3 regions of the Gordonia pseudamarae genome follow, and region 3 is predicted to be linked to each of the others. Evidence: riboswitches for the same ligand, from Rfam matches in the RefSeq annotation. Region 3 holds a riboswitch; each other region holds the start of a gene.
What was found. Region 3 has a riboswitch for cobalamin ahead of GII31_RS06280 (ABC transporter ATP-binding protein). Riboswitches for the same ligand answer to the same signal wherever they lie in the genome.

Region 1: linked by a shared signal. The riboswitch ahead of GII31_RS15910 (ABC transporter substrate-binding protein) and the one ahead of GII31_RS06280 (ABC transporter ATP-binding protein) in region 3 are both predicted to bind cobalamin.
Region 2: linked by a shared signal. The riboswitch ahead of GII31_RS22285 (FecCD family ABC transporter permease) and the one ahead of GII31_RS06280 (ABC transporter ATP-binding protein) in region 3 are both predicted to bind cobalamin.

The regions. Positions count from the first base shown of each region.
Region 1 is NZ_CP045809.1:3,575,958-3,585,858, reverse strand. It holds gene GII31_RS15935 (bifunctional 3-(3-hydroxy-phenyl)propionate/3-hydroxycinnamic acid hydroxylase) at 1-800, opposite strand, end outside; gene GII31_RS15930 (TetR/AcrR family transcriptional regulator) at 987-1,634, shown strand; gene GII31_RS15925 (amidohydrolase family protein) at 1,674-2,795, shown strand; gene GII31_RS15920 (pyridoxal phosphate-dependent aminotransferase) at 2,801-4,030, opposite strand; gene GII31_RS15915 (aminotransferase-like domain-containing protein) at 4,125-5,630, shown strand; cobalamin riboswitch at 5,789-5,967, shown strand; gene GII31_RS15910 (ABC transporter substrate-binding protein) at 6,108-7,121, shown strand; gene GII31_RS15905 (FecCD family ABC transporter permease) at 7,214-8,173, shown strand; gene GII31_RS15900 (ABC transporter ATP-binding protein) at 8,170-8,937, shown strand; partial or broken gene GII31_RS15895 (IS481 family transposase) at 9,039-9,360, shown strand; gene GII31_RS15890 (TetR/AcrR family transcriptional regulator) at 9,476-9,901, opposite strand, start outside.
Region 2 is NZ_CP045809.1:5,097,993-5,107,893, reverse strand. It holds gene GII31_RS22320 (carbon-nitrogen hydrolase family protein) at 1-215, opposite strand, end outside; gene GII31_RS22315 (MSMEG_0567/sll0787 family protein) at 307-1,764, opposite strand; gene GII31_RS22310 (MSMEG_0568 family radical SAM protein) at 1,779-2,831, opposite strand; gene GII31_RS22305 (MSMEG_0569 family flavin-dependent oxidoreductase) at 2,889-4,211, opposite strand; gene GII31_RS22300 (MSMEG_0570 family nitrogen starvation response protein) at 4,226-4,546, opposite strand; gene GII31_RS22295 (carbon-nitrogen hydrolase family protein) at 4,539-5,438, opposite strand; gene GII31_RS22290 (MSMEG_0572/Sll0783 family nitrogen starvation response protein) at 5,445-5,969, opposite strand; cobalamin riboswitch at 6,231-6,419, shown strand; gene GII31_RS22285 (FecCD family ABC transporter permease) at 6,488-7,555, shown strand; gene GII31_RS22280 (ABC transporter substrate-binding protein) at 7,639-8,700, shown strand; gene GII31_RS22275 (Rho termination factor N-terminal domain-containing protein) at 8,920-9,726, shown strand.
Region 3 is NZ_CP045809.1:1,411,032-1,420,932, forward strand. It holds gene GII31_RS06255 (hypothetical protein) at 1-117, opposite strand, end outside; gene GII31_RS06260 (helix-turn-helix domain-containing protein) at 270-668, opposite strand; gene GII31_RS06265 (hypothetical protein) at 661-1,119, opposite strand; gene GII31_RS06270 (hypothetical protein) at 1,351-1,527, shown strand; gene GII31_RS06275 ((2Fe-2S) ferredoxin domain-containing protein) at 1,543-2,319, opposite strand; gene GII31_RS06280 (ABC transporter ATP-binding protein) at 2,383-3,186, opposite strand; cobalamin riboswitch at 3,317-3,454, opposite strand; gene GII31_RS06285 (TetR/AcrR family transcriptional regulator) at 3,563-4,270, shown strand; gene GII31_RS06290 (GNAT family N-acetyltransferase) at 4,281-4,859, opposite strand; gene GII31_RS06295 (hypothetical protein) at 4,924-5,508, shown strand; gene GII31_RS06300 (copper chaperone PCu(A)C) at 5,616-6,170, shown strand; gene GII31_RS06305 (Dyp-type peroxidase) at 6,157-7,365, shown strand; gene mfd (transcription-repair coupling factor) at 7,386-9,901, shown strand, end outside.

The DNA.
Region 1 (9,901 bases), 2.2 Mb from region 3:
GCGCGCAGGATCTTCACCTGCTGGTCGGTGATGCCCTGATCGTTGAGGACCCGCCAGATGCTTTCGCCCTTGACCAGTTCGTCTTCGTCCTCGTCGGCGCGGACCGGGAACTCCCACCGATGATGGTCGAGCGGCGTGGGGCAGTCGACGGCCGGCCGTTTCGGGTTGCAGTGGAACCGCAGGCGCGAACTGCCCGGCCAGTCCTGGAGGACTTCGGTGTCGATGACGACCCACCGTTCGGAGAAGGTCTTACCCGCATACCCGACGCCGAGGATTCCGCGGATCGCCGACGACCCGCCGTCGGCGGCGATCACATACGACGCGCGAATCCGGACGAACTCGTCGGTCACCAGGTTCGCGGCCAGCACCTCGACGGACTCCCCGTCTTGTTTCACCTTCAGCGCCTCGTGCCGGGTGAGGATGGTGACGTTGGGGAACCGGTCGGCCCCCTTGCGGAGCACGCCGTCGACGGCGGGCTGATAGATGAACTGCTGAGCTGGATGACCTGCTCCGCGGGAGGGTGGGCTGACCTCGGAGAACGGCCGGCCGTCGGCGTCGACGAAAGCGACGACCCCGCCGGGAAGCATGCTTTCCTGCAGTTCGTCGGCCAGTCCGACGCTCTGCCAGATGCGCATGACCTCCTCGTCGGTGGAGATGGCGCGGGCCCGTCCGTAGATGTCCGGGTCGCGTTCGAGGACTACGACCCGCAGCCCTGCCTGTCCGAGAATGTTCGCCGCGGTGGCGCCCGTGGGGCCGTAGCCCACGATCGCCACGTCGAAAATGGAGTCTGTCTCGCTCACGTTCTGTTCCTGATGTTGGACCGGGGCCACCGAACCCGCTCGTGTTCCGGCTGAACACGAGCCCGATAGTTTGGACCGAAGGCGACTCGCACGGGGCGCCGCGGCGATTCAGTGATGCTGTAGTGATCACTACAGTAATTGTCGGGGTGCCGTGCGTCAATGCCCCGACGAGAAAGGAGACCCCAGATGGCCGCAGAATCGGCACGTAAGCGACGGGCCAACGGAGAGGAATCGCGCAATAAGATCCTCGACGCCGCCACCGAGATCGCCGGGGAGCGCGGCTATGAAGGCACGAGCATCGGGAGGGTGAGTAAGCAGTGCGGTTTGCCGGCGAGTTCCATCTATTGGCACTTCAAGGACAAGGACGACCTCATCGCGGCGGTGATCGAACGATCATTCGCGGACTGGCTCTCGGCATGGGAACTGCCCGACGCGTCGACACCTCGGGACCGGGTGATCGAACTCGGCCGCCAAGTGGCGAAGTCCCTGCTGGCGTCACCCGATTTTCTTCGGCTCGGTCTGATGCTCGCCCTGGAGCGGCGTCCCGAGGAACCGCGCGCCCGCGAAAAGTTTCTTCAGGTACGCGCGCAGGCGACCGAACGGATGATGGCGGTGGTCCGCGACCTGGCACCCCAACTCTCCGAGGATGGCGCTCGTCAGGTCGTCCTGTACGCGATCGCCGCAGCCGACGGCCTGTTCATCGCCAAGGAAATCGGGGGTGACGACGTCGATCTCGGCGCGCTGTTCGAAATGCATGCGCACGCGGTACTTGCGGTGGTCAGTGCCTATGGCGGTATTGTAGCGATCGATACAGGAATCCGGGCCCCGGAATGAGCTGACCTGGCCGGGCATCAAGACGCAGGAGTCGACGCCGTGAACAAGCCCCAGACCCAATCGGACCCGGCGGCCTCAGGCCCCAGTCGTCGTCGACTCATCCAGGGCGCATCCCTCGCGGCGGGGGCGGTGCTCGCCGGGGCGGCGACCGCGACGACCGCAGGACCTGCCGGTGCCGCGCCTACCGGGCGCTATCGGATCGATCTGCACGCCCACTTCCTTCCACCGGAGTACCGCTCGGCGCTGCTGTCCCACGGACATGTCACCATCGGTGGCTACCCGACCCCGGCGTGGTCGCCGGACGCGGCGATCGACTTCATGGATCGGTGGGGCATCGAGGCGCAGGCGCTGTCGATCTCCGATCCCGGTGTCGGATTCCTACGGGGTAAGGAGGCCCGCGACATGGCGCGCTACTGCAACACCTACGTTTCGCGGCTGTTCACCCGGCATGGCAAGCGATTCGGCGCGTTCGCGGTGCTGCCGATGCCCGACGTCGCGGCATCGATCACCGAACTCGCCTACGCACTCGATACGCTGCGCCTGGACGGTGTCGTCCTACTCAGTGCCTACCACGGTGTGTACCTCGGTGATCCGCGGTTCGAGCCGCTGATGGCGGAGCTGAATCGGCGCGGCACCTACGTGTTCATCCATCCGGCCGCCATCCCGGATTCGGCGAAGCCGGGGCTGCCGCTGCCGGACTTCTTGTACGAGTTCACTTTCGACACCACCCGAGCCGTGACCTGGTTGATGGCCACCGGGGTGATGAACAGGTACCCTCGTATCCGGTTCCAGCTCGCACACGCCGGCGGTACCGTCCCGTTCCTGTCACACCGGCTGGGTGTGGTCTCGCAGTCCGCCGTCGGGCAGGCGCTACCGAAGATGGCGCGGGCCTCGCTACTGGACACCAAGAAGCTGATCTCACGGTTCTACTACGACACCGCCCTGAGTGCCTCGAAAGCAGCGATGAGTGCGGTCGGTGCGGTCGCCGACCGCTCGCACATCGTGTTCGGGTCCGATTGGCCGTTCAGTGCGCTGACCTTCAGCGGCGGCGGAGATCCGGCGCCGGGACTGAGCGAGGTGTTTACCGCCGCGCAGCGGCGGGAAGTGGAGCGGCTCAACCCGCTCACACAACTGCCGAGGCTTGCCGCACGACTACGATGACGCACCTACCGTCGTCGGCGATCGAGGTAGCCGCCGATCGACGCGACCGCCTGCTCCAGGACCGCGTCGTCGGGTAGGCAGACGATGCGGAAATGGTCGGGTTCGGGCCAGTTGAAGCCGGTGCCGTGGGTGACCAGGATGTGTTCGGCGCGCAGCAGATCGAGGACGAACTCCTCGTCGCTGTCGATGCCGAACAGCTCGGTGTCGATGCGGGGGAAGCAGTACAGCGCTCCGCGCGGCGCGACGCAACTCACCCCGGGGATGGTGTTGAGCGCGTCGGCGGTGAGCGCGAGTCGCCGCTCCAGCACCCCGCCGGGGTCGACGATGTCGGCGGGCAGTGGAGAGCCCGGTGTTCCGGCGCCGAGGGCAAGGGCGATCGCGTGCTGGCCGGTGACATTGGGGCAGACCCGCATGTTGGACAGCAGGGTGATTCCTTCGAGGAGATCACCGGCCAGGTGCAGGGGTCCGGTCGCCACAACCCAGCCGGCGCGGTACCCGCACACGCGATAGGCCTTCGAGAGGCCGCCGAATGTCAGGCACAGCACGTCGTCGCCGGCGGCGCGGGCGGCGTAGTGATGCCGCGCCTGGCCGAACACCAGCTCCTCGTAGATCTCGTCGCTGAGCAGGATCAGTCCGTGGCGGCGGGCGATGTCGGCGATCCCGCGCACGGTCTCCTCGCTGTAGACCGCCCCGGTCGGGTTGTTGGGGTTGATCAGTACGAGCGCGGTGGTTCGCGGGGTCACCTTCGACTCGATGTCCTCCAGCGACGGATTCCAGCCGTCGGACTCGTCGGCCAGATAGTGCACGGGTACACCGCCGGTGAGGTTCACCGCACCGGTCCAGGTGGGGTAGTCGGGTGCGGGCACGAGGATCTCATCACCCGGGTTGACCAGCGCCTGCAGGGTGAGGGTGATGAGTTCACTGACCCCGTTGCCCAGGAACACGTTGTCGGCCCGCACACCGTCGATCCCGCGCCCCAGATAGTGCTCGGCCACCGCCTGCCGGGCCGCGGGGATGCCGCGTGAATCCGAATACGCTTGGGCCGTATCCAGGTTGGCGGCAACGGCGTCGACGATCTCCGGGCGTGCGACGAGCCCGAAGGGGCGCATGTTGCCGAGGTTGAGCCGCAGCACGTCATGTCCCTGGCCCTCCAGGCGCATCGCTTCGGTGAGGATCGGGCCGCGGACGTCGTAGCGCACGTTTTTGAGGCGGTGGGATTGCCGGAACTTCGTCATGACGCCATTCCATCGCGTAAGTGGCCGTTGATGAAGGTCCACTTCCGTCAATTCGGCGGGACCACTTTGGCCCGGATCGGCCTACTCTTGTGCCATGGCCCGTACCGCTCGCCCCGGATCCCTGGTTCTCGACGACGTCTCGGGAGCGGCGGATCTGGTGGGTGCGATCGTCGACCGTATCGCCGACGGTGTGCTCGCCGACGGTGACCGGCTGCCGTCCAGCCGTGCACTGGCGGGGCAGACCGGACTGTCCCGGGGCACTGTGGTGCGTGCCTTCGACGAACTGGCGGCCGCGGGATTCATCGTCGCCGAACACGGTTCGGGAACGCGGGTGAGTGCGGGCGTGGTACAGGCGGCGCGGGCCGGGGCGCGCACCCGGGGCCTGCGCGAGGCCGTACCGGAGAGGGCGCTCGCGCCACGACGGGGGCGTTCGGTCCGTGACCTGCGTCCGGGGATTCCCGATGCGGGCCTGGTCGACCGGCGGGCGTGGCGCAGCGCGGTCCGGGCGGCGGCCTCCGACGGCATGGCCGGACTGAACCCGTGGGAGGAGCCGAGTCCGCGACTGCGCGCCGAACTGTCCGGCCACCTGCGCCGGCATCGAGGCATCGCCGACGCCGATCCGTTGCTGTTCGACAGCTCGCGTTCGGCGATCGCCGCGCTGTGTGCGGCGTTCGCCGCCGAACGTAGGGCTTCTTGTGGTCGGGTCCCGGTCGGCCCTCAAGACCGGGCCGGGCCAACCGAACCCTCCGATGCGTGCGGGATTCCGTTCCACATTGAGGACCCCGGCTATCGCGGGGCCCTGCTCATGGCACGTGAGCAGGACCTCGATGTCCGGTTCCACCCCGTGGAAGCCGACGGACTCGACGTCGCCGTCCTCGGCGACGAGCCGGGCATCGTGTTCACCACGCCGGCGCATCAGTATCCGCTCGGTCACCGGATCAGTGTCGACCGTCGGGTTGCCCTCGTCGAATGGGCCAGGCGAACAGGATCTTTGGTGATCGAAGACGACTACGACGGCGAGTTTCGCTACGGCGTCGCCCCGCTGCCCGCGCTGGTCACACTGCCCGGCGCGAGCGGGTGCGTGGCGTATGTGGGCACCTCGTCGAAGTCGGTGTCGCCGGATCTGCGCGTCGCCTGGTGCGTGCCGCCCGCCGCGCTGCGCAGGTCCGTCGAGCGGTGGCTGGCAGTGCATCGCCGAGGGCCGTCGGCGCTGCCCGCCGACGCGCTGGGTGAATTCATCGGCTCGGGCGCGATGGACCGCCACCTGGCCAGGGCCGCCCGCGTGTACAGCGATCGCCGCGCCAGGCTGGTGGCCGCACTGGCCCGCGAATGCCCCCGACTGGCCGTCACCGGGGTCGAGGCCGGTCTGCATCTGTGTGTGCTGCTACCGGGACTCGACGACGAGGCGGTGGTCACCGGACTTGACCAGGCCGGCTGGCGCACAAGGTCATTGAGCAGCCAGTCGGCAACACACGCGGTGTCCGGGCTGGTGCTGTCCTATTCGCGGCTCGGTGGCCGCGGAGCGGGGGAGTTCGCGTCCGCGCTGCGCGTGGTGGTCGGGCGCGTGCGGGGTCAGGAGTTCGGTCCGGCCGGTCCTTGAGCCGGAGGATCGCTTCGTGCAGGTCTCTTTGCAGCAGTTCGGCATTCCAGTGCGGTGTTCCTTCGGAAGGTCACCGGCATTCCTGGCGCTGTGTAGGGCCGACCGTAGCAGCGGCGGCCGGGAGTCGGCGGGCACGATGTCCGAGTTCGGGCGGTCCGTCCTATACTCAGCGGACCAGCATGCCCACATGGGCGGGGAACCCGGTGCAAATCCGGGACTGACGCGCAGCGGTGAGAGGGACGTGCCGGACACGATGCCACTGGTCGAGGAAGACCGGGAAGGCGCCCGGCGGCGGTTGATCTCGAGTCCGAAGACCTGCTGGTATCGTGCGGGCCGCCGCCCGCGCGATCGCAGGACAACGGCCCCGCGAGATGGGCCGCGACCAGAAGGAACCTCGTTATGCGCGCTCGGCGTACCTCCCCGTCCCGACGCTCGACGCTCTCACCGCCGCGGGCTTTCGCGCGCCGACGTCCGTTGATGCTGGGTACCGCGCTGCTCGGCGCGGTCGCGGTGGTGCTCGCCGGATGCTCCGACGTCGACCACGAAGGGGACGACGCGGTGGCCGGTGAAGGCTTCCCGGTGACGGTGGAGAACTGCGGTGAGAAGGTGACGATGAACGCCGCGCCGCAGCGCATCGTGTCGATGAACCAGGGCACCACCGAGGTGCTGCTGTCACTGGGCCTGGCCGATCGGGTGGTGGGCACCGCCACCTGGACCGACCCCATCCTCGATTCGTTGGCCGGGGACAACGAAGGCATCAAGCGCCTGGCCGACAACAAGCCGTCCCTGGAGGCGGTGCTCGCCGAGAACCCCGATTTCGTCACCGCCTCGTTCAGCTCGACACTCGGGGACGGTGGCGTGGCCACCCGCGCCCGGTTCGACGAGCTGAAGGTCCCCAACTATCTGGCGCCGTCGGACTGCGAGGGCAAGGTCGCCGACGGGGGTGACGGTACGCGGGAGAGCCCGGCGAGCCTCGACCAGGTGTACAAGGAGATCACTCAGCTCGGTGAGCTCACCGGTACCTCGGACAAGGCGACGTCGGTGATCGACGACCTCAAGGGACGGGTCACCGCTGCCCAGAAGTCGGTGAACGCCCAGGGCGTCAGCGTCCTGTACTGGTTCGCCAACGCCGAACAGCCGTATATCGCCGGCTGCTGCGGGGCGCCCGGCATCATCACCAACACGCTCGGCCTCAAGAACGTCTTCGATGACACGAAAGCCGAATGGCCGCAGGTGAGTTGGGAAGCGGTCGCCAGTCGTAACCCGCAGGTACTGGTGCTCGGCGACCTGACCCGCAAGAGCCAGACCGCCGAAACCGGCGAGGCCAAGATCCGGTTCCTGGAAACTAATCCGGTGACCAGGGAGATGGACGCGGTCAAGAACAAGCGGTACATCCTGGTGACCGGTGCGGAGATGAATCCGTCGCTGCGCACCGTGTACGGCATTCAGAACGTCGCCGACGGGTTGGTCGAACTCGGCTTGAGCAAGTGACCGCGACCGCCACGGTCCGCGATGGCGGACGGCGGTACGGCCGTGTCGGCGGGATCGCGGTGCTGTGGGTGGGTGGACTGATCGCGCTGGTCATGTCCATCGCGTTCGCCATCACGATCGGACCCGCCGGGCTGGGGATCGGCGATGTGCTGCGATCGGCACGCGCCCACGTCGTCGGCGGCAGCACCGGGCTCACCGCGCTCGAGGATGCGATCATCTGGGACTCGCGGCTGCCGCAGTCGTTGCTCGCGGCCACGTGCGGCGCCGGTCTGGCGGTGTGCGGTGCGGTGCTGCAGGCGCTGCTGCGCAACCCGCTCGCCGACCCGTTCGTGCTCGGTATCTCCTCGGGTGCGTCGGTGGGTGCGGTGGCGGTGGTGCTGCTGGGCGTGGGATCGGGAGTCGTCGGCATGGCCGGCGGCGCGTTCGTCGGTGCCGGACTGGCCTTCTCGCTGGTGCTGCTGCTGTCGTGGCTGGCCGGCGGCACCACCGATCGGGTGCTTCTCGCCGGTATCGCGGTGACGCAGCTGTTCTCGGCACTCACCTCGTTCATCGTCTACACCGCCGCCGACGCGGAGCAGACCCGGGGGGTGCTGTTCTGGCTGCTCGGTTCGCTGTCGGCGCCCACCTGGTCGCAGGTGCAGATCTGCGCGGCGGTGGCGTTGATGGGTGTGCTGGTGTGCTTGTTCTCATCGGGTTCGCTGGATGCGTTCACTTTCGGCAACGACACCGCGCTCTCGCTCGGTGTCAATGTCGCCCGCGCCCGGATAATCCTGCTGACGGTGACCGCGCTGCTGACCGCGGTGATCGTCAGTGTTGCCGGTGCCATCGGTTTCGTCGGCCTGGTCCTGCCGCACGCGGCGCGTGCACTGGTGGGGGTGCGCCACCGCATCATGCTGCCCACGGTGGTGATTCTGGGTGCGCTGTTCCTGGTGTGGGCCGATATCGCGGGCCGGGTGCTGGTCTCGCCGCAGGAGCTTCCGATCGGCGTGGTGACCGCGATCGTCGGAGTGCCGGCGTTCGTGATCATCCTGATCAGGCAGGGCCGACGATGAAACTCACCGCCACCGGCGTCCGCTGGAAGGTGGGCCGGCGCACCATCCTCGACGGGATCGACCTGTCGGTCGCCGAAGGTCAACTGGTGGGGCTGATCGGTCCCAACGGCTCGGGCAAGTCGTCGCTGCTGCGGCTGCTCGCCGGGTTGCGCAGGCCCAGTGCCGGGGTGATCGAACTCGACGGCCGGTCGTTGCAGTCGTTGCCGCGCAGGGCGGTGGCCCGCCGGATCGCGTTCGTCGAACAGGCCGCGGTCACCGATCAGAACCCGCTCGTCCGTGACGTGCTCGACCTGGGACGCACACCGCACCGGCAGGCGTGGTCGATGGTCTCGGACACCGATCGGGCGGTGATCGACAGGGTGGCCCGCGACACCGACATCGAATCGATGCTGCTCTCGCACTACGGCTCGCTCTCCGGCGGGGAACGCCAGCGGGTGCAGATCGCCCGCGGATTCGTGCAGGAACCGGAACTGCTGATCCTCGACGAGCCGACCAACCACCTCGACATCAAGTACCAGCTGAGTCTGCTCGAGCTGGTCGCCGAGAATGTCCGGCGCACCGGCACCGCGGCCATCATGGCGGTGCACGATCTCAACCTCGCCGCGATGTACTGCGACCGCATCGTCGTCCTGGCCGGCGGTCGCGTGGTGGAGGAAGGAATCCCGCGCGAGACCATCACCGCCGCCACCATCGCCGGTGTGTTCGGTGTGGATGCCGACGTGACCGTCGACGACGGGCTGTGGGTCCGGCTGCGGCGGGGCTAGACTAGCTGTTCTTCCCTGAGCGGTTGTGAACGCGTGAGGTGAACGAAGCCTCCGGGCAGGGTTGGGTTCCCACGACTCGCGTCCACACCACGGAGGCGGTCATGACTCACGCTAATGCACCCTTGACCCCGGGAGCGCGTCGTCGTCTCGCGGTGTTGATCGTCGAGGACGGCTGACCCTAGCGGCCGGCGTGCTGTCGCACGATTCCAGCGCTCACCGTCGACAGCGAAGCGGTGGGCTGATCGCTATCGGGCCGGGCCGTCGCTGACTGATCGGTCCTCGCGGCCGCGTCGGTCACCGCAACGAATCTCCCGCAAACGTGAACGCCGGATCATTGGTTTGCGGTTCACCCGGCGGTGGGGACCACACGGGATCGCCTATCACTTCGGGATCGCCCGTTCCACGGTCGGGCGCTCCATCACTACAATCACCACCGACCACATACCGGCATCGGAGGCCAGACCCCCGCCGACCGAGTCCCTAACCTCTCGGGGAGAAGCAACTAACTACCGGTTGCGCACCCCGGAATGGGTCCCGATCACCGGCAGGCCAGGTACGACTGCAACGCCGAATCGATGCACTCGATCAGAGCGACGTTCTCGTCGGTCTCACCCATCCAACGCCGGAAGCCGAACTCGACCACCGCCAAGAGGCTGCAGACCGTGGTTCCGGGCATCCAGTCCCGCTCGGGGTCACAGCCCATGCGCTCCGCCGCGAGGCGGATTAGCTCCCGCCGGTCGGTTTCGGTTATCAGGGCAACCCGGTCGAGGACACCGGGCACGGCGCGGATTACCGCACGCCAGCGCAAGTGCAGTTCCGGGTCGATCTGGGAGGTCTGGGCGCGGATCGCCTCGACGAGTCCGGCGATGACATCGGATCCAGAGTATGCGGAAAACAGCGCGACGATACCGGCGCTACTCGATCGTAGCGGCCGCAACAGTAGGTCGACCTTGCTTGGGACGTG
Region 2 (9,901 bases), 1.5 Mb from region 3:
AGCTCCGGGCCGTCAGGAGCGATGGCGGGCGGTAGCTCGAATCGTTCCGGGTTGCGCATGTCGCCGATGTATCCGCCGAGGGTGGCGTCGGGAAACACGAGCAGGTCCACCCCGTCTCGGCGGGCGGCCTCGATGATGCTCAGCGCCTTGGTCAGTCCTCGTTCGATGTCCCGGCCGAAATGTCCGGCGAGCGCGCCCAACGACACCGTGCCCATCTCCGGGTCCTTTCGCTTCACGTCTACCGTTTCCCTTCACCTCCCCGTGCTGACACCCGCAGCTGCCGGCGCACCGTCGTGATCGGCCCGGCTACGCGGGCCCCAGACCGGTCACGCGCTCGGTCAGCGCCGTGGTGACCTCACCGTCCGGCCAGCGTAGCCGTACACCCGGTTGCGCGGTGAGTCGTCCGCAGGAGGCGGCGGTGACGGGTGTTGGGGTGACGGGTGCCGTGACGGCGGGCGCGGCCGCGGGTCGGTCGGCGACCAGCATGGCGAACCCGGGGAAACATGTCAGCCAGTCGCCCATGGCTGCTCCGGCGGGCCGCGGCACGGCACCGACGTCGAGTTCTGCTCCGGTCCCCGATGCCTCGGCCAGCATGCCCAGCGTTCCCGCGAGCCCGGCCATGCTGACGTCCTTCGCCGCGGCCGGCCGGAGCGCGGGGACTATCGAGGACATCGCGACGAGCTCGTCCGACGACCGTGCGCTGGTGCTGTCCCACTGGCGCCCTTGGTATCCGGGACGCCATCGCCCGCCGAGGTCGGCGATCACCGATACGGTGTCACCGACACGGCCGCCGCCCGCCGGGACCGGTGCGTCGGCTCGCCCGAGAGCGGTCACCGACAGCGCCGCCGGCACCCCGGCCTGTGTGTGACCACCGAGAACCGGTGTCCGCCAGGCCTGTGCCGCCGACGCGATGCCCCGGACGATGCGGGTGAGCTGCGAGGTCGTGGGTGCGGCGACGGCGTCGAGCACACCGACGGGCCGCGCCCCCATCGCCGAGAGATCATTGAGGTTGACCAGAATCGAGCACCAGCCGGCCCATTCCGGGTCACGTTCGATCATCGACGGAATGATGGCATCGCAGGCGGCGATCAGATCGCCGCCCGGTACCGGTACCCTGTCGTCACCGCGAAAACCCTCCGGCCCCAGACCGTTGCGCTGCTCGGCCAACGGGGCCAGGACACCGGCGAGCATGGCCTTCGTCGACGACGCCAGCTGCTCGATCCGGCCGATCGGCCACCGCACTCGCCGGTGCGCCCGTCCGGAGATCACCGCCCCGGCGCTGTGATCGGACCACCCGAGGCGAGTGAACAGGGGTGCGTAGCGGTCCTGGATCTCGGCGTCGAATCGCAGCACCCCCGCCGACTCGACGAAGGCGCACGCGGCCCGCACCAGCGCCGAGCCGACACCGGCCGCCGTCGCGCCGCCCGCCTCCGCGGTCACGACGAGCCGACTGCCCGCCCACCAGCCGAGGTCGACCGGGGTACAGGGTGCGACCCGCACACCACCGATCACGCTTCCGTCCGGCGTCCGGGCGACCAGAATCCGGGCGCGTGGATCGTCGTCGATGTCGTCGCGATCGGTGTGGGTGAACAGCCCCTGGCGTTCGACGAACTCACGTCGGCGCAGAGCAAGATACGCACGTTCCGATACGGCATCGTCGGCAACCGAGATCAGGAACGGCAAGGCCGGCGTCGGCCGCGCACCGGCCAGCAGCGACAGGTCCGTCGTCGAGGGGATCGTGGGAGTGTTCGGCGTCCACGTCATTCCGTCGAGCATGATCACGCCCCCAGGCTCTGCAGCACGCCGCAGGCACCGCATGCGGCACATCCGGCCGACTGGTCGCCGCCGAGCATCCCGACCAGGCGCAGGTGCGCGGCCACCTCACGGCTGATCTTCTCCACCAGCGCCGGATCGGGTGCCCTGGCGCCGTCGACATCGACGGCCAGGGTGCCCGCATGCGGCCGGAACGGCACCACGAACGGGTACACGCCGGAGTCGGCGAGCAGTGTGGCACCGGAGATCAGCTCCTCCGGATCCTCACCGAGACCGACAAGCAGATAGGTGGAAACCTGGTTGCGCCCAAACACTTTCACGGCATGATGCCATGCCGCCCAGTACTCGGCCAGTGGTACCGACGCCTTGCCGGGCATCCAGGTGCGCCGGACGTCGTCGTCGAGGGATTCGACGTGGATTCCGATGGCGTCGGCACCGGCGTACCGCAGGTCGTCGATGGTGGACAGGTCGGCGGGCGGTTCGCACTGCACCTGGATGGGCAGTTCGGGGACGGCTTCCTTCACCGCATGCACACATCTGGCCAGATGCTTTGCACCACGATCGGTTCCGTTGGACGTGCCGGTGGTCATCACCATCTGGGTGACACCGTCGAGATCGACCGCGGCACGGGCCACCTCGGCGAGTTGTCCGGGCCTTTTCACCGCCACCGTCGACCCCGACCGCAGTGATTCCTCGATGGAACAGAACCGGCATCGCTGAGCCTCGTCGTAGCGTACGCAGGTCTGGACGACGGTGGTGGCCAGGACGTCGCGGCCGTGCAATGTGGCGATCTGCTCGTAGCGCACCCCGTCCTCGGTGGTCAGATCGTAGAAGCGGGGTCTGTCGATCACGCTGATCTCGACACCGCAGTCCGCACCGTCGCGGAGTATGCGGCTTCCATCGAAGATAAAGGGACTGTTCTGATTTCGTGGTATCGAAGCGTTGAGGCCGTCGATGAGAAAATGTCCGTCGTCGGTGGGACCGGCACCACCGGTGCGATTGACCGGCGGACTGCCGCGAACCCCGAGGAGGGTGAGATCGACTCGTGTGGAGACCATGGGTTGCTCCCGTCGTGGCTATCGGGTGGAGGTGGGGTCGGGGACGTGCGGGGCGGGCTACTGGCCCGCGGCGAGGCGGAATCGGCGGCCGGTGTTCAGGGCTTCGGTGTTCAGGGCTTCGGGGTCCAGTGCCGCGGGGTCCAGCGATTGCGCGATCACCTCGGCGATGTGCCGGGCGTCCCGGTCGATCCCGAGGAACCGTCCCGATCCCCAGGTATGCATCCACGGCAGCCCGACGAAGTTCAGTCCGGGAACCTGTGTGACACCACGGGTCTGCATGGGCCGGCCGCCGCCGTCGAAGGCGCTTGCCTCGATCCAGCGGTAGTCGGGCCGATAGCCGATCGACCAGATGACCGAGGTGATCCCGGCCTCGGCGAGATCGAGTTCGGTGGGTTCATCGGCGGGCTCCCACACCGATCGGTACCTCGACGGCGGCGGCGCGTCTATCCCCTCGGCGGTGATGTGGGCGTCGATGTCGGCGCAGATGGAGTTGTACGTGGCGTCGGCGGCGTCCAGTGATGCGGTGAGCGTGGGCGCGAAGGTCAGCCGCGTATCCTTGCCGCCGATGAGATGCCCGTACAGGTGCATCCCCTCGGTGGCGAAACGCCGCAGATCGATGTCGCGCCCGCCGTCGCGGCCGGTGACATAGTGGTTTGTCTTCTCCTGCGCCGCTTTACCACCCGGATACTGGGCCGCCGGCGTGTCGTAGATTCCCATGTCCGAGAGCCAGGTCATGCAGTCGCGGCCCCGGTAGGTACGGGCCACCCGCGGCGCGTTGCCCACCGCCAGGTGCACGGTGCGCCCGGCCAGATGAAGATCCTCGGCGATCTGCGTCCCCGACTGTCCGGTACCCACGACCAGCACCGCCCCGTCCGGAAGCTGTTCGGGTGCGAAGTACTGCTCGGAATGAAGCTGCGTGACAGCCGGATCCAGTGATTGCGCGAACGGTGGGGTTATCGGAAGCGGATACCCGCCGGTAGCGACGACGACCTGTTCGCAGTGCAGTACGCGGGGTCCGTCCGACCCGGACAGGGTGAGCTCGAATCCGTCTCCGGCGAGCTGCCGCAGACGCGTCACCGTGGTGTGCTCGCGCACCGGCGGCGTGAATGTGCGCAGCCAGGACGCGAGCCAGTCGACCACCTCGTCGCGGGTCATGAATCCGTCCGGGTCGGGACCGTCGTAGACGTGGCCGGGCAGTCGGCAGTGCCAGTTGGGTGTTACGAGAGTGAAGTTGTTCCAACGCTTGTCGGACCACGCGTGGACGAGGGTTGCCGACTCGACAACCAGGTGCTCGATGCCCGCGGCGCCGAGATACCAACTCACCGAGAGCCCGGCCTGGCCGCCGCCGATCACCACAACCGGAATTCGTTCTGGGGGCATATAGTCGGGGGCGTTCACGGGTTCACCTCCCCGACGGTGGCCGCGGTGGGCAGGGGTGGCCGCATCGCGACGATCTGTACGGTCGCTCCGTCCTCGAAAGCGGCTGCATCGGTGTGGATCTGCTCGGTGGTCATCGCCGCGGAGGTGCATGCGAAGCCGAACTTGGCGCGAACTCGCTCGGAGGCCTCGGACAGTGCCGTGGTGCTGCGGGCGCGGAAGTCGGTGACGGTGTAGGTGCCGCCGACGTCGAGATGATCGTGCATGACGAGGCTGGGGGAGTAGTACTCCCGTCGTCGGCCGTCGGGCCATCGCACGGAGAACAGCATCTCAGGCATGGGCCGACCTCCGCCATCCGGCCGCCCCGGTCGGGTCGAGGTCGATCAGCGGTGTGTACACATCGGGCCGCCGATCGCGGAGGTGGAACATCCCGGCGCGCATCGTCGCGAATGTTTCGGCGATGTCGACCTTGGCCACCGCCATACCGCTGTCCAGGAGGGTGGTGGCCAAGGTATTGCCGCCCGGATCAACGATTTTCGCATTGCCGACGTAGCGGAGGGAGCCGAATGTGCCGGACTGGTTGGAGGCCACCCAGAACACCTGATTGTCCAGCGCGCGGGCTGCGTCGAACAGGTTGAACCGGTATGTCCAGCGATCGTCCTGCAGGTTCTCGGCGGTCGCGGTGCGGGCCGCCGGCCAGGCCGACAGGCTGGCGATGATCTCGGCGCCGTCGAGCGCCATAACCCGGGCCGCCTCGGGAAATGCCTTGTCGTAACAGATCTGGAGTCCGACTCGGCCCACAGGAGTGTCGAAGACGCCGTAGTCGCCGCCGGGGGAGTACGACATGTTCTCGCCGAGCGGCTGATGGACCTTGCGGTAGGTTCCGTAGACGCGATCGCCGTCGAGGATGGCGGCGGCGTTGTAGCGGGTCCGGCCGTCGTCGGCGAGTTCGCAGAAGCCGATCGCGATCACCAGATCGCCGATGATCGACTGCACGCGCGCGATCTCGGGTCCGTCGAGACGGATGGCCGGCGGGAGCGAACGGCCCGTGTTCTTCACGGTGTCGCCGTGGTTGCCCAGCGACGAGAGGTATCCGCCGATCGCTGCTTCCGGGAAAACCACGAGGTCGACATTCTGTTCTCGGGCGCGGGTCGTGAACTCGGCGATGACGCGGTAGTTCTGTTCGAGGTCGCGGGTGAAATTGGCTGCGACGGAGCCGATGACAACCATATCTGGCTACACCATGTAGGTCGAGTTGATGATGGCGCCCTTGCGGGCGAAGTGGATGAGGGCATCCTGGACGTCCAGGGGATGCGCTGGGATGACGCCGTCGATCAGATCCTCCTCGCGGCCGCCGTGCAGCGCGAGACCGAACCTGCAGCAGAACACGGCGCCGCCCTCGGCGATGAACGTCTCGAGGGAGTTGTTGATGTTCTGCTCACCCGGGAATCCGGAATCTCCGGTTGTCGGAAATCCGCGCGTGGCAAGGCAATTGATGGCTCCGGGACCGTAGAAGTACATCGTCGAGTCAAATCCCTTGCGCAGCGCGCGGGTGGCCTGCAGGACGGCGACGAAGGACACCGACGATTCGTGGGCGATTCCGTGTACGAGGGTGAAGTACGATTCGCCCTCGTGGGCCTGATAGTCCGGGAAGATCTTGGTGCCGCCATAGATGTTGGAGCCCTTGGGAAGTGACGGATGGGGGATCTCGGCGAGGGAGGTGGCGATGTTGTCGGCGATGGCGGGATCGAAAGAAGGCACGATGACTCCTGAGATAGGGGATGGCAAACAGATGAGGGGGGTGGGGGCGGGCGAGGTCGCCCGGTCGGATGTGGCCGGTGGTCGCTCGTCGTCCGCGTTGACGGCGTATTCCGTTCGGCTACGGCTATCAGTTCACGCCTCGAATGATTCCGTGTGGTTACCGATGGAAGAATTGCCGAACCAATCGCGTTAACACGCCGGTCCACCGGGGTTCGGCGGTGGTGTCGTGTCCGAGGTGGTTGAACCCGCGCGGCGGATGATACTGTCCAGCGCAGAGTCGGTGCCACGCACATCCGCGGATGTGCCGGGAATCCGGTGAGAATCTGGAACTGTCGCGCAGCGGTAAGGGTGATTGACCGGGGCGAGTACCCACTGGGCAGGGATGTCCGGGAAGGGGCCCCGGCCGAGGTGACCCCGAGTCCGAAGACCGGCCGACTCTGTGGATTGTTGGCCGGGCTTCGCGAATTGAGCCCCGACACGTGAGGGCAGGCATGACGCCAGCGCCTGATGGTGCCACCGTGAGCGGCGTTCGACGCGGGCGGCGCGGCGACGCACGCCGGGTACCGGTTCTTCCGCTGGTCGTGGTCCTGGTGGTGGCGGCGCTCGCCAGTGCTGTCGTCTCCCTGGCGTTCGGTTCCGAACCGCTCGAGCTGGGCGGCGTCGTCGATGTGGTGATCGCGCGGCTCGGCGGATCCGCCGAGCCGGATCAGGTGTACGACACCATCGTGTGGGATCTGCGTGCCCCCCGCGTCCTGTTGGCGCTGATCGTCGGCGCAGGTCTGGCGGTGGCCGGTACGTGTATCCAGACGCTGGTGCGCAACCCGCTCGCCGACCCGTTTCTGCTCGGTATCTCCTCGGGCGCCGGGGTGGGGGCGACGTCGGTGATCGTGCTGGGCCTGTTCGGCGCCTTCGGTGTGTGGGCGTTGTCGGCGGGTGCGCTGGTGGGCGCGCTCGTGGCCACCGCGCTGGTGTTCGGGGTGTCGATCGCGCAGGGCGGGATCGACCCGTTGCGGCTGGTGCTGACCGGTGTGGTGTTGTCCTCGGCGTTCTCGTCGGTGTCCAGCTTCCTGGTGTTCGCGAGCGACGATCCCGAGGCCACCCAGTCGGTGCTGTACTGGCTGCTGGGCAGCTTGTCGGGCACCACCTGGGCGCATGTGCTTCCGGCCTCGATCACCGTCGTGCTCGGTGTGACGGCATTGCTGGGCCTGCACCGTTGGCTCGACGCCCTGGCCATCGGCGGCGACGCCGCCGCCGGGCTCGGGGTGCCGGTCAAACAGCTGCGGATCGCGCTGTTCGTTCTCTCGTCGGTGCTGGTGGGAGTGCTGGTCGCAGTGTCCGGCGGCATCGGATTCGTCGGGCTCGTGGTGCCCCATCTGGCGCGTATCCTCGTCGGGTCACGGCACTACGCGGTGCTGCCGGTGGCGGGGGCCGGCGGCGCGCTGTTCCTGGTGTGGGTGGACACGCTCGCCCGCACCGTCGTCAGCCCTCAGGAGATCCCGCTGTCGGTGGTCACCGGCCTGATCGGAGCCCCGATCTTCCTCATCCTGCTCGGCCGTAGACAGTACCGCTACGCGGGTGGTGCCTGATGGTTTGGCGCCTGATGGTTTGGTGATCGGGGGCTGGGAGCCCCGTTCGATTCCCCGGAAAACCCCTATCGAAAGGAGCCGATATGACCGTGAGAACGGTGCGGTACAAGAGGACCGGTGTGGCGATGGCCGGAGCGCTGGCGCTGGGCGTCATTCTCTCCGGCTGCGGCGACGATTCCGGCGGTGACAACGCCAGGTCGACGACGGCCATCGAAAACTGCGGCGGCCAAGAACAATTCCCCGTTCCGGCCGAACGGATCTTCGTCAACGACGGAAACATGACCTCGATGCTGCTGCAACTCGGTGCGCAGGACCGGATCGCCGGGGTGTCCGATCTCGAACGGCATCGGGACGTGCTGTCGCAGGTGTACGGCAAGGATGTGGTCGACGCGCTGCCGGTGGCGGCCGAGTCGTATCCGACGCTGGAGAACATCATCGCGCGCACACCCGATGTCATGGTGGCCGGGTGGAACTACGGCTACAAGCAGGAGAAGGGTGTCACGCCGGACATCTTGCGGAGCAAGGGAATAGCTCCCTACATCCTCACCGAGAGCTGCCGTCGCGACGACGGCGCCCGCGGTATCGTGCCCGCCTGGGAGGCCCTTGACACCGACCTCACCAACCTCGGTGTGCTCACCGGTGAGGAGGTCACGGCGAAGGAGACCATGGCCGACATCGACACCCGGCTGGCCGCCCTGGCACAGGCCCCCAAGGGTGACAAGGTGCCGACGGTGTTTCTGTTCGACAGCGGTACCAACGAGATCTACACGAGCGGATCGTACGGTGGGCCGCAGGCGATCATCTCCGCGGCGGGGGCGCGCAACGCCACCGAGGACGTCCAGGACACCTGGACCGGTGTTTCGTGGGAGCGCCTGGTCGCATCGCGGCCCGACTTCTTCGCCTTCGTCGACTATCCACCGCAGACGTTCGCCGACAAGGTGAACGTCCTCCGCACCAATCCGGCCACCAAAGACCTTCCGGCGGTGAAGGAAGGACGATTTTTGAATCTGCCGTACGCCACCTGGACGAGCGGCCCGCTGAACGTCGACGCCGCCGAGAATCTGCGCAAGGCATTGGAGACGGCGAACCTGTTGCCCGAGAGTCAGATCGCGCCCCGGCACGATCTGGGCCTGCCGCTGTCGTAGCCGTCTGTCGGCATTCCGTCCCGGCCGGACCGTCCACGCGACGGCGAGGCCGGGTCCGGCGGCCGCTCGCGCGGTGAAGTGGTGGAGTGGTGCGGCGGCTCCATATATCGCACGTGGTCGGCATGTACTCCCGCACAACCGGACGGTCGCTGGTTACGCTGCACGCAGCGTCGGCAATACTGTCGGCGCCGCGTCGTACCCGTGATGAATGGAACTCAGATGTCGAGGAAGAACAAGATCATCGAGCGGCTGGAGGTCGAGGTCACCCGGCTGCGCGGCGAACTGAAGAATGTGACCAGACAGGCCAAGGAGGCGGACAAGGCCGCGCGCAAGCGCTTCCGCCGGGCCGAACGCGACATCGCCACCCTGCGTGACGATGTGCTCGCCGCCCTCAACCTCGGCGGCGGCAGCAGCGCCCCGATCGCCTCGGTGACGCCGCTTGTGGCCGAGCCCACCGCCGCTGATGCCCCGAAGCCGGACGAGAGCGAGTCCGTGACGGATGCGCCGCCGGTGCCCGCCGCCGCCCGGCCCGTACCCGCCGGGCCGCCTGAGGCCGACCCGGTCGCGGCCCCGCCCGCGCCTGCGGACAAGGCGACACCGGTGAAGAACGCGGCACCGGCGAAGAAGGCACGTGCCGAGAAGGCATCGTCGCTCGAGGAGATCCCCGCGGCCAACAAGGAGCCGGTGGCCACGAAGGAGCCGGTGGCCGCGAAGGAGACTGTGGCGAAGAAGGAGCCGGTGGCCGCGAAGGTGCCTGTGGCCAAGAAGGAACCCGTGGCCAAGAAGGAGCCGGTGGCCAAGAAGGAGCCGGTGGCCAAGAAGGAGCCGGTGGCCAAGAAGGCGCCTGTGGCCAAGAAGGAACCCGTGGCCACGAAGGCCCCTGTGGCCGCGAAGGAACCTGTGGCCAAGAAGGCACCTGCCCGTGGTGGGCCGACCGTCGCAGAGTTGCGTGCCCGGGCCAAGGCCACGGGGATCACCGGATACTCGTCGATGACCAAGGCCCAGTTGATCGAAGTGCTCGGCTGAGGGCGTCGGCGGCGCGTCGACCGCTTCTACTGCTACTTCGCGAGTGACGACCCCGAAATCTGGACACTTGTCTAGTCTTAGGGGAGGCGTTCGGCGCGGACGCTCACGCATGGTGAATTTGCCCACTCATGGTGGACGTAATTTACTACGAGTGGACCGAGCGCGCGGTCGTCTA
Region 3 (9,901 bases):
GGTGATCAGCCACTTGACTCCGTTGCCGTCTGGGCCGTCGTCGGTGTCATCATCGGTGGCCCAGGCGCGGTACTTGGAGGTAGTCACCAGTCGTCGTCCGTCAACGACTCCGTTCACGCCCACCTCCGTGAGGAGAGTCAGGTTGCCGCCGGAAACCGGTCGGCGCGCTTCGCAGTTCAAACTGACCAGGTGAATGTCGGCCAGGCTTTCTACCGAAATCAGTACGCGCTGGTTTGCGGCCGCGCCTTCCTCGGCAGAAATGTGCACCTTCATCCGGCGACGGCCTCGGGAGAGGTGGACGTACTTACGAGCCGCACCGGCGAGGTCCGATAGGTGACGGCATCGGGAACAGGCACCTGTTGACGCCGGCGAGCTGTGATGTCGTCGTTCGGGATCTCATCGTGCCGGGTGAGTGGCCTCGTCACGATCTTCGCTTCGAGGCCGAGTTCATGCAGCATCGCTGCGAACGACCGGATGGTGAGATTCCGGCGACCACTGAGGCGCTGGCCGATCTCGCTCTTGGTAACGCCAAGTCGGCTGGCGAGGTTCGTTTTGGTTGTGCCGGAACGCTCCAAGGCCTCGTAGACGGTTTCTGTCGCCTCCAGAATGAGCCGTTCCTCGCTGAGTAGCCGCTCGCTCTCGGGCGTGGCCTTGAACCAGTCAGCCATTCTCGTTCTCCTGTTCCTCTCGCTCACACACGTCGCGGTAGTCCTCGCGGGTGCGTTGGGCGTGCTTCTTCACTGCTTTCGGCTTCGGTTTGCGCGTCCCGTGGGATGCGACGAACCGATGGGCCTCTTCGACGCCGAAGAGCCGATGCCCGTTTCGCGTCTTGATCTCGTGGACCCGGATATCGACACCTGACTCCTCGATGATCCGCATCTCTTCAGGGCTGCGCAGGTAGCCGATCTGGGTGTATCGCTCGAACCGCGCCATGAACTGAGCCTGGTCCGCCGCGTTCAGTCCTGCCAGGTAGTCGTGCGCCTCGCACACGCCGTTGGTGTCGACTATGCCGACGATGGTCTTGACCGGCCCACTGTGGATCTCCTTGAAAAGCTGTGTAGTTTTAACTTCACTCCTCCTCCAGGATAGGTGACCTGTCAACTGCTGATCGACGGGCATCTGGGGTGGGTGCTGCACAGCCTGTACCAAGGCCGAACGCATCGGGACATGGCAGACCGGTAGATCTCGATCCGCGCCTCGCAGCCGTGGCTGGTGCGCGCACTGTCGCTGGCGATGGGCACGAGCTCACAGCCGGCGAGTTTCCCCATCCCGCGATCGTAGATCGAGGTAGTGATAAATCCCGGGGCGACGGCGTGACCTGACCTCTGGCCTGGTTTCCGTTCTCGGCCAATGACTTCCGGTGGCAGTGTGTGGGCGCTGATGGAAGCGATCGGCCGGACGGCCGACGGCGGTATGAATGACGCCCTGCCGACTGTCGCATGGATTCTGGTGACGTTTGTCGGCCCGTTCTTCACGATGGGCCAGGCGGCCTGGGATTTCAGTCGTTCCGGTGTCGTCCGGTACTGAATCGGGGCGGGCCGGTCAGCGTTCCAGCCGCCGCCCGGCAGGTCCCGGTCCGTCGATCAGGGCCGCCGCGTCGTCGACGGCGAGGTGGCCGTACCACGTCGATTCCGGGTTGACGATGGCGAGAGGGCCGAGGTTGCAGGGGCTCAGACAGCCGGTGCCGGTCACCTTGGTGCCGGAGCCGGGGGCGTCCGGCCCGGCGGCCCGCGCTGCCTTCGACAGGGCGGTGAGTTCGCGGTGCAGCGGCCCGGCGCCGTAGGCCATGCACCGAGGTCCCTTGCACACCAGCACATGTCGGTCGTGCTGCTCGATCACTGACCAGGCCGGGGACCGGTAGGACGCCGGTGACGCCCGGATGTCGCTGCGCGGGGTGGTCCCGATCGCCGATGCGAGGTGGTCGGCGAGTGCGTCGAGAATGTCCGGCTCGGCGATCCGCACGTGCACGTCCGCGTCCGGCCGGGTCTCCCGCCAGTTGGCGACGGCGCGCTGAGTCCAGGTGGTCAGGTATTTGTCGCGCGGAACCGCCACGGGAAGCAGGGTGATCGACGCCAGGCCGTCGCGGGCCGCCCGGTCGAGCTCCTCATGGATCGTCGGGGTCTCGATATCGAGGTAGGCGACTCCGATATCCCGGTCGCTCGATTCCCGGATCCGGTCCACGAGTGCGTCGGCCGATCGCCGGTCCAGCCCGCTCACGGTCGGGCGCAACACGATCACGACGCGGTCGTCGCCGGTGCCATCGCCGCTGTCATCGGTCATGAACACGCCCGATGGTGCGGTGGCATTGCATGCTGTCACCGGCGGCACGGTGGTCAGCGTAACTGCGGCGAGCAGCACACCTGCCGACAGCGTTGCGATGCTTCATGGGCGGCGGCCTTCTTCCGGGGGTGGGGAGTCGAACACGAGGTGGGCTCGACCGGTGGAGGGGTCGACGAGTCGGCAGGCGTGGACGCCGAACACCTCGTCGACGATGCTCGTGCTGAGCGCGAGGTCGCCGGGTCCGGCCGCCCGCACTCGTCCGTCGTGCAGAACGACAAGCGAATCACAATGGTGCGCTGCGAGATCCAGGTCATGCAGCGAGACCAGGATGGTGGTGCCCAGGGTCGGCAGCAGGTTCAGTAGGCCGATCTGGTGCCGGATGTCGAGGTGATTGGTCGGTTCGTCCAGCACCAGGAGACCGCAGTGCTGCGCCAGTCCCCGGGCCAGTGCGACGCGGCGCCGCTCCCCGCCGGACAATCGCTCGACGGGTGTGTCCCGGTACGCCGCCATGTCGACCATGTTCAGTGCCCGCATCACCGCACGGCGGTCGTCGGCCCGGCCCATGCTCCACGGCTGCGAATACGGCAGCCTGCCCAGCGCCACGTATTCGTGCACGAGCAGGTCCGGCGGCAGATCGACTTCCTGCCCGACGAAGGCGATCAGGCGGGCGCGTTCGCGTGCGCGCAGGGTGTCGGCGCGACGCCCGGCGATCTCCACGGTGCCCGATCGCATCGGCTGCAAGCCGACCACGGTGCGCATGAGGGTCGATTTGCCGGAACCGTTCGGGCCGACGATCCCGACGATCGACCCGGCCGGAACATCGAGTTCGACATCGTCGAGAATCCGGCGGCCATCGATCCGGACTTCGATTCCCTTCGCGCTCAGTGCGATCGGTGAGCTACTCATGCGTCCGCCCCGAATCGGTAGCGGCGACCGCCCAGAATGAACAGGAACAGCGGTGCGTGCGGCGGTGCCGACCGGTCGGTCGTGCTGCGCGCAACATCGGTCGTCATTCCCTTCGCACCCATCTCTCGTGGTGTGGCTAGGCGTCGAGGCCGGTGTCTGGCTGGTTCGGACTACCCGAACGTCACAGTGGCGGGACCGCGCCGGATTCGCACCGGCTTCCCAGGGGGTTCTCGACTTGAGAGATGAGACTACGACAAGGTGGAATCGGCCGGGTGGCACGGCCATGTCGTCGTACCTCACCACTCGACGGGAGCTGACCGGGTCTCACCGGCGGTGATTTGCCGTGACGTGGGAGACATACCCTAGTGTGGAGCCCATGGCTGTGAGTCGACCGACGAAGTCCGACGCCGCCGTGCGGGTGCCGCGTGCGCGGATGACGGCCGCACAACGCCGCGCCCAACTGATCGAGGTGGCGCGCGGGCTCTTCGCCGAACGCGGCTTCGAAGGCACCTCCATCGAGGAGATCGCTCAGCGTGCCAACGTCTCCAAACCCATCGTCTACGAGCACTTCGGAGGCAAGGAGGGCCTATACGCGGTCGTGGTCGACCGCGAGATGGAAACGCTACTGGAGATGGTCACCTCGTCGTTGTCGCGAACGAGCTCTTTCCAGCGCATTCAGCAGGTGGCGCTTGCGCTGCTCACCTACATGGAAGAACGCACCGACGGCTTCCGTATCCTGGTGCGCGGCGACAGCACCGCCACCGGTGGATTCTCCAGTCTGCTCAACGACGCGATCAGCCAGGTCGAACACATTCTCGCAAGTGAGTTCGAGCGGCGCGACTTCGATCCCGCTCTGGCCCCGATGTACGCGCAAGCACTTGTCGGAATGGTGTCGGTGACCGCCCAATGGTGGCTCGATGTGCGTGAACCATCGAAAGAGGTGGTGGCCGCGCACCTGGTCAACCTGTGCTGGAATGGTCTGGCCCGGCTCAATCCCAATCCACGGCTGGTCAGCGTGGACTCCGCCACCGAACGTGCTGCCGACACAGCCGATGTGGACGACGATACCGGCGACGCCGACTGATCAACGGGACTCAGCCGAGGCCCGGATCGCCGACACTGTATTGCAGGTAGACGGTGTCGATCCACTGGCCGGCTTTGCGTCCGACGGCGCGCAGTTGTCCGGCGTGGGTGAATCCGTGTTTGAGGTGCAGCGCGATAGAGGCCGCCCCGCCCGTCGCGGCTATCACCGCGATGATCTGCCGGACATCGCTACCGGCGGCATCGGCGAGAAGCCGCGTCATCAACGCCGAACCGATTCCGGTGCCGCCCAGTCCGGGGCGCACGTAGATGGTGTCCTCGGAGGTCCGGTCGTAGGCGGGCATGGTGCGGAATGCGCCGAGATAGGCGAACCCGGCGATCTGATCGCAGTCAGTTCGTTGATCGTTGTCAGTTCGTTGATCATTGTCAGTTCGTTGATCATTGTCATCGCGCTTGACGGCCACGAGAAACGGCCTGCCCGCGGCGGCGATGGCGGCGACCTTCTCTTGCCACGCGCCGAGCGCCGGCGCGACGGTGTCAAAGGTGGCGACGGTGTGCTCCACGTAGTGCCGGTAGATGGCCGCTATCTGCGGGCAGTCGGTGTCGGTGGCGGGGCGCACCAGAATACTCATGCCAAAGTTGTAGCCGTTCAGGTGTGACGCAGCCAACTACTGGCCCAAACGTATTCTGGGAACTATGTCCGCGCGCGTGAAGCGACGGGAGATTTGCGGTTCCGTCGGGTATATCGCCGTCGATGCCCGCCTTCATGGTGTGACGTCGGCGATTGTCTCGGCGACGCTGTCGGTTGCCGCGCACGGTCTCGTCTCGGGGACACTGCCCGGTACCGGGCCACTGGCCCTGGTGGCGTTGCTCAGTTCGGGCGCGGGATTGTTCGCGGCGGCCGCGCACCGTACGTCGGAAATGCGCCGTCTGTGTGGAACGCTGTCGCAGAGATGGCCCGCGACGCTGACGATCCTGGTCACGGCGCAGACATTGGGCCATGTCGTGTCCTCGCTCAGTTCATCCGGTGCGGGTCATTCACATGTCGTTCCCTCGCCCGCGATGCTGATGTCGCACGTCGTGGCGCTCGTGGCCGCCACGCTCGTGGTTGTCGGCGCCGAACGTTGCTATCGATCTATCACCAGCCGGATTGCCGGCCTCGTGCAACCGGTCACGATTCCCGAACCCGGTAGGACGCCTGTCTGTCGGCAGCCACACGTTCTGCCCGTCCTGGTGTGGGCGGCGCGGATCTCCGAACGTGGCCCACCCCTATTCGCCTGACTGCTTATCCATCTCACACCCGTGGACCGATACCGATAATCGGGGTCTACGGCGGTTTGCGCGCGCATCCCACCCGGATGACACGCGGCATGAAAGGCAAACAGCCAATGACGGCAACACAATTCATCAGTACTCGATTGTTCGCACGTGCGATCGCAGGCGCGGCCGCGGTGCTGACGGTAGGTGCACTCACCGCGTGCGGCTCCGACGACGACGCGTCGACGACGCTCACGCAGGCGGAATCGGTCACTCTGACCGACCAGTGGATCAAGGCCGCTGACACCGAGATGACAGCCGAGTTCGGCATCCTCACCAACAACTCCGACAACCAGGTCACCGTGACCGGTGGCCGATCGGACGCCGCGGGCAGCGTGGAGGTCCATGAGATCACCGAGGCCGACGGGGTCCGGTCGATGCAGGAAATCCAGGGAGGCCTGACGATCCCGGCCGGTGCGACGGTGGAACTGACACCCGGCGGCAACCACATCATGCTGATGGATCTGACCAGGCCGATCCGGGCCGGCGACCAGGTCACGATCACGTTGACGTTCGCCGACGGTTCAACCTTGGACGCGTCGGCCCAGGCGCGCGACTTCAGCGGCAATCAGGAGAAGTACGCCGACCACGAGACCTCGTCGGCAACGTCGCATGCCGGTGAGTAGCGGGATCGGCCGCCGCCGGTTCCTCGCCGGGGCGGCCGGTCTCGCCGGCCTCGGCGTCGGCGCCGGAGTGACCGCCGGTGGTGCCGCTGCGCTGCGGCCCGCGCCGACCGAGTGCACATTCGGTTCGGAAACTGTCGACTTCCACGGTGACCACCAGGCCGGGGTGACCACCACCCCTCCCGCGCACGTCACCTATGTGGGGGTCGACCTTGTGCCCGGCGCGAACGCGTCGGTCCTGGGGGGAATCCTCGGCATCTGGACCGATGATGCGGCCAGACTGACCCAGGGCCGTCCGTCACTGTCGGACGCGGAGCCAGAACTGGCCCGACTGCCTGCCCGCCTGACCGTCACGGTGGGGATTGGTGAGCGGGTGTTCACTGTCGCCGACAAGGAGAAGCTACGGCCGACGTGGCTTCGTCCGTTGCCGGCGTTCGGTATCGACAAACTCGACCCGAAATGGGGGCAGACCGACTTGTTGGTGGCGATCTGCTCCGACGATCCGATGACCGTTGCACATACGGTCCGGGTGATGGTGAACGCCGTGCGCACCCGGATCCGGGTGCGCTGGGTACAGCGCGGCTTTCGGGAGTCACGCGGTGCGCAGGCCGACGGAGCGACCATGCGCAACCTGATGGGTCAGGTAGACGGCACGGTCCAGCCGGACAGTTCACTGCACGACAGCCTCATCTGGGACGACGGCTCGGCGCAACCATGGTTCGCCGGTGGTACGTCGTTGGTGCTGCGCCGCATCGCGATGGATCTGGACGGCTGGGCCGAACTGGACCGGCGAGGCAGGGAGTTGACCGTGGGGAGGCGTCTGTCCGACGGCGCCCCACTGTCCGGGACCAGTGAGCGAGACGATCCCGACTTCACAGCGATCAAGAACGGGCTGCCGGTGATCCCGGCGTCGGCGCATGTGGCGCGGGCGCGCAGGACCGGCGATAGGGACCGGTTTCTGCGGCGGGCCTACAACTACGATGACCCACCGAACGGTGCGGCGATCTCCGACAGCGGTCTGCTGTTCGCCGCGTTCCAGCGGGACATCGACGCCCAGTTCGTGCCGGTACAGCGCAGGCTGGCCGAGCATGACGCGCTCAACGAATGGACAGTGCCCATAGGATCGGCCGTGTACGCGATCCTGCCGGGAGTCCGGGAAGGAGAGGTGCTGGGATCGGCGCTGCACGAACGCCCGTAGCGATGCCCTAAACTCGACGGGTGTCTACGCCTGCCTTACATGGACTGGCCGCCCTCACATGTAGCGACAAGGCGTTCGCCGGACTCGTCGCGCGGCGGGCCCAACCCGAACTCGACATCACCGCCCCCGACGCGGCCAGGCCCTTCGTCGTCGCGGCACTCGCCGATCACGAGGCGGCACCTCTGCTGGTGGTGTCGGCCAACGGGCGGGAGGCCGACGATCTGACCGCCGAGCTGGCCGAGCTGTTGGGCGATCCACGCGCGGTTGCGCAGTTTCCGTCGTGGGAGACGCTGCCGCACGAGCGACTCTCGCCCAGCGCGGACACGGTCGGTCAGCGCCTGGCGGTACTGCACCGGCTCGCCCACCCCGAAGGCGATCCTCTGCGGGTGGTGGTGACCACGGTCCGTTCGCTGGTGCAGCCGATGGCGCCCGGTCTCGGCGAGGCCCGGTCGATCACCCTCACCGAGGGCGCCGAGACCGACTTCGACGGCCTGCTCGCCCAACTCGTCGAGATGGCGTACGAACGCGTCGACATGGTGGGACGACGCGGTGAATTCGCGGTACGCGGAGGCATTCTCGACGTGTTCCCGACGACGGCGGACTATCCGGTGCGTGTCGAGTTCTGGGGTGACGAGATCAGTGAGACGCGGGCGTTCTCGGTGGCCGACCAGCGCACCCAGCCCGAGATCGATGTCGCCACCGTGCGGATCCATCCGTGCCGCGAACTGGTACTGAGTACCGAGGTCCGGGTGCGTGCGGCCGAACTCGCCGGGGAGGTCGGTGAGGATCAGATGCTCGTGGAGATGCTCACCAAACTCTCCGAGGGCATACCCGTGGCCGGTATGGAGGCCCTGATCCCGGCGCTCGTCGACGGCGAGATGCAGCTGCTCACCCAGGTGGTGCCCGACGGCACGCGGGTGCTCATCCTGGACCCGGAGAAGGTGCGTACCCGGGCGGCGGGCCTGGCCGAGACCGGTGCGGAGTTCCTGGAGGCGTCGTGGCAGGCGGCCGCCGTCGGCGCCGACGCCCCGATCGACACCCGGGGCACCGCCATCGATCTGGAGGCGAGCGCCTATCGGTCGCTGGAGGCGGTGCGCCGGGCGACGTTGCGGGCCGACAAGCCGTGGTGGACGGTCAGCCCGCTGTCCTCGGGCACCGGCGACGAGGTGGAACTCGAACTGGCCACCGGTCCCGCGCCGCACGGCGAGGAACCGGAGATCAAGAAGACCTTCGCGATGCTGCGGGCCCACGTCACCGGCGGCGGCGCCGCGGCGGTTGTGGTGGCGGGCAAGGGAACCGCACAACGCGTGTGCGAACGTCTCGCCGACGCGGAGGTGCCCTCGGGTCTCGCCGACCCCGGCACGGCCCCGGAACCCGGCCGGGTCTCGGTGTTCCACGGCACGCTGCGCAGTGGCCTGGTGTGTCCGGGGGCCGCGCTGGTGATCGTCACCGAAGCCGACCTCACCGGCACGCGGGTCGCGAGCGTACGTGATGGTCGCAAGCTTCCGGCCAAGCGCCGCAACCAGGTCGACCCGCTCGCGCTGACCTCCGGCGACCTTGTCGTGCACGATCAGCATGGCATCGGCAAGTTCGTCGAGATGATCGAACGCACCGTGTCGGGGGCGCGCCGCGAATACCTGGTCATCGAATACGCGGCCGGTAAACGCGGTCAGCCCGGCGACCGGTTGTTCGTGCCGATGGACGCCCTCGACCAGTTGTCCCGGTATGTCGGTGGTGAGCAACCATCCCTGTCCAAGCTGGGCGGATCCGATTGGCAGAACACCAAACGCAAGGCCCGCAAGGCGGTTCGGGAGATCGCCGGTGAGCTGGTGCAGCTGTACGCGGCCCGGCACGCCGCACCGGGCTTCGCCTTCAGCCCCGACACCCCGTGGCAGCGGGAGATGGAGGATGCCTTCGACTTCACCGAGACCGTCGATCAGATGACGGTGATCGCCGAGGTGAAGTCCGATATGGAACGTCCGGTCCCGATGGACCGGGTGGTCGTCGGCGATGTCGGCTACGGCAAGACCGAGATCGCGGTGCGGGCGGCGTTCAAGGCGGTGCAGGACGGCAAGCAGGTCGCGGTGCTGGTGCCCACAACGATTCTGGCGCAACAGCATCTGCAGACCTTCACCGAACGTATGACCGGCTTTCCGGTACGGGTCAAGGGTCTGTCACGGTTCACCGACGCCAAGGAATCCAAACAGATCATCGACGAGATGGCCTCCGGCGAAGCCGATATCGTCGTCGGCACGCACCGGCTGCTGCAGACCGGCATCGTGTGGAAGGACCTCGGACTGGTGATCGTCGACGAAGAACAACGGTTCGGTGTCGAGCACAAGGAGCACATCAAGTCGTTGCGCACCCACGTCGACGTTCTCACCATGTCGGCCACCCCGATTCCGCGGACCCTGGAGATGTCGATGGCCGGTATCCGGGAGATGTCGACCATCCTCACCCCGCCCGAGGAGCGGCACCCGGTGCTCACCTACGTCGGCGGGTACTCGCCCAAACAGGTGGCCGCCGCCATCCGCCG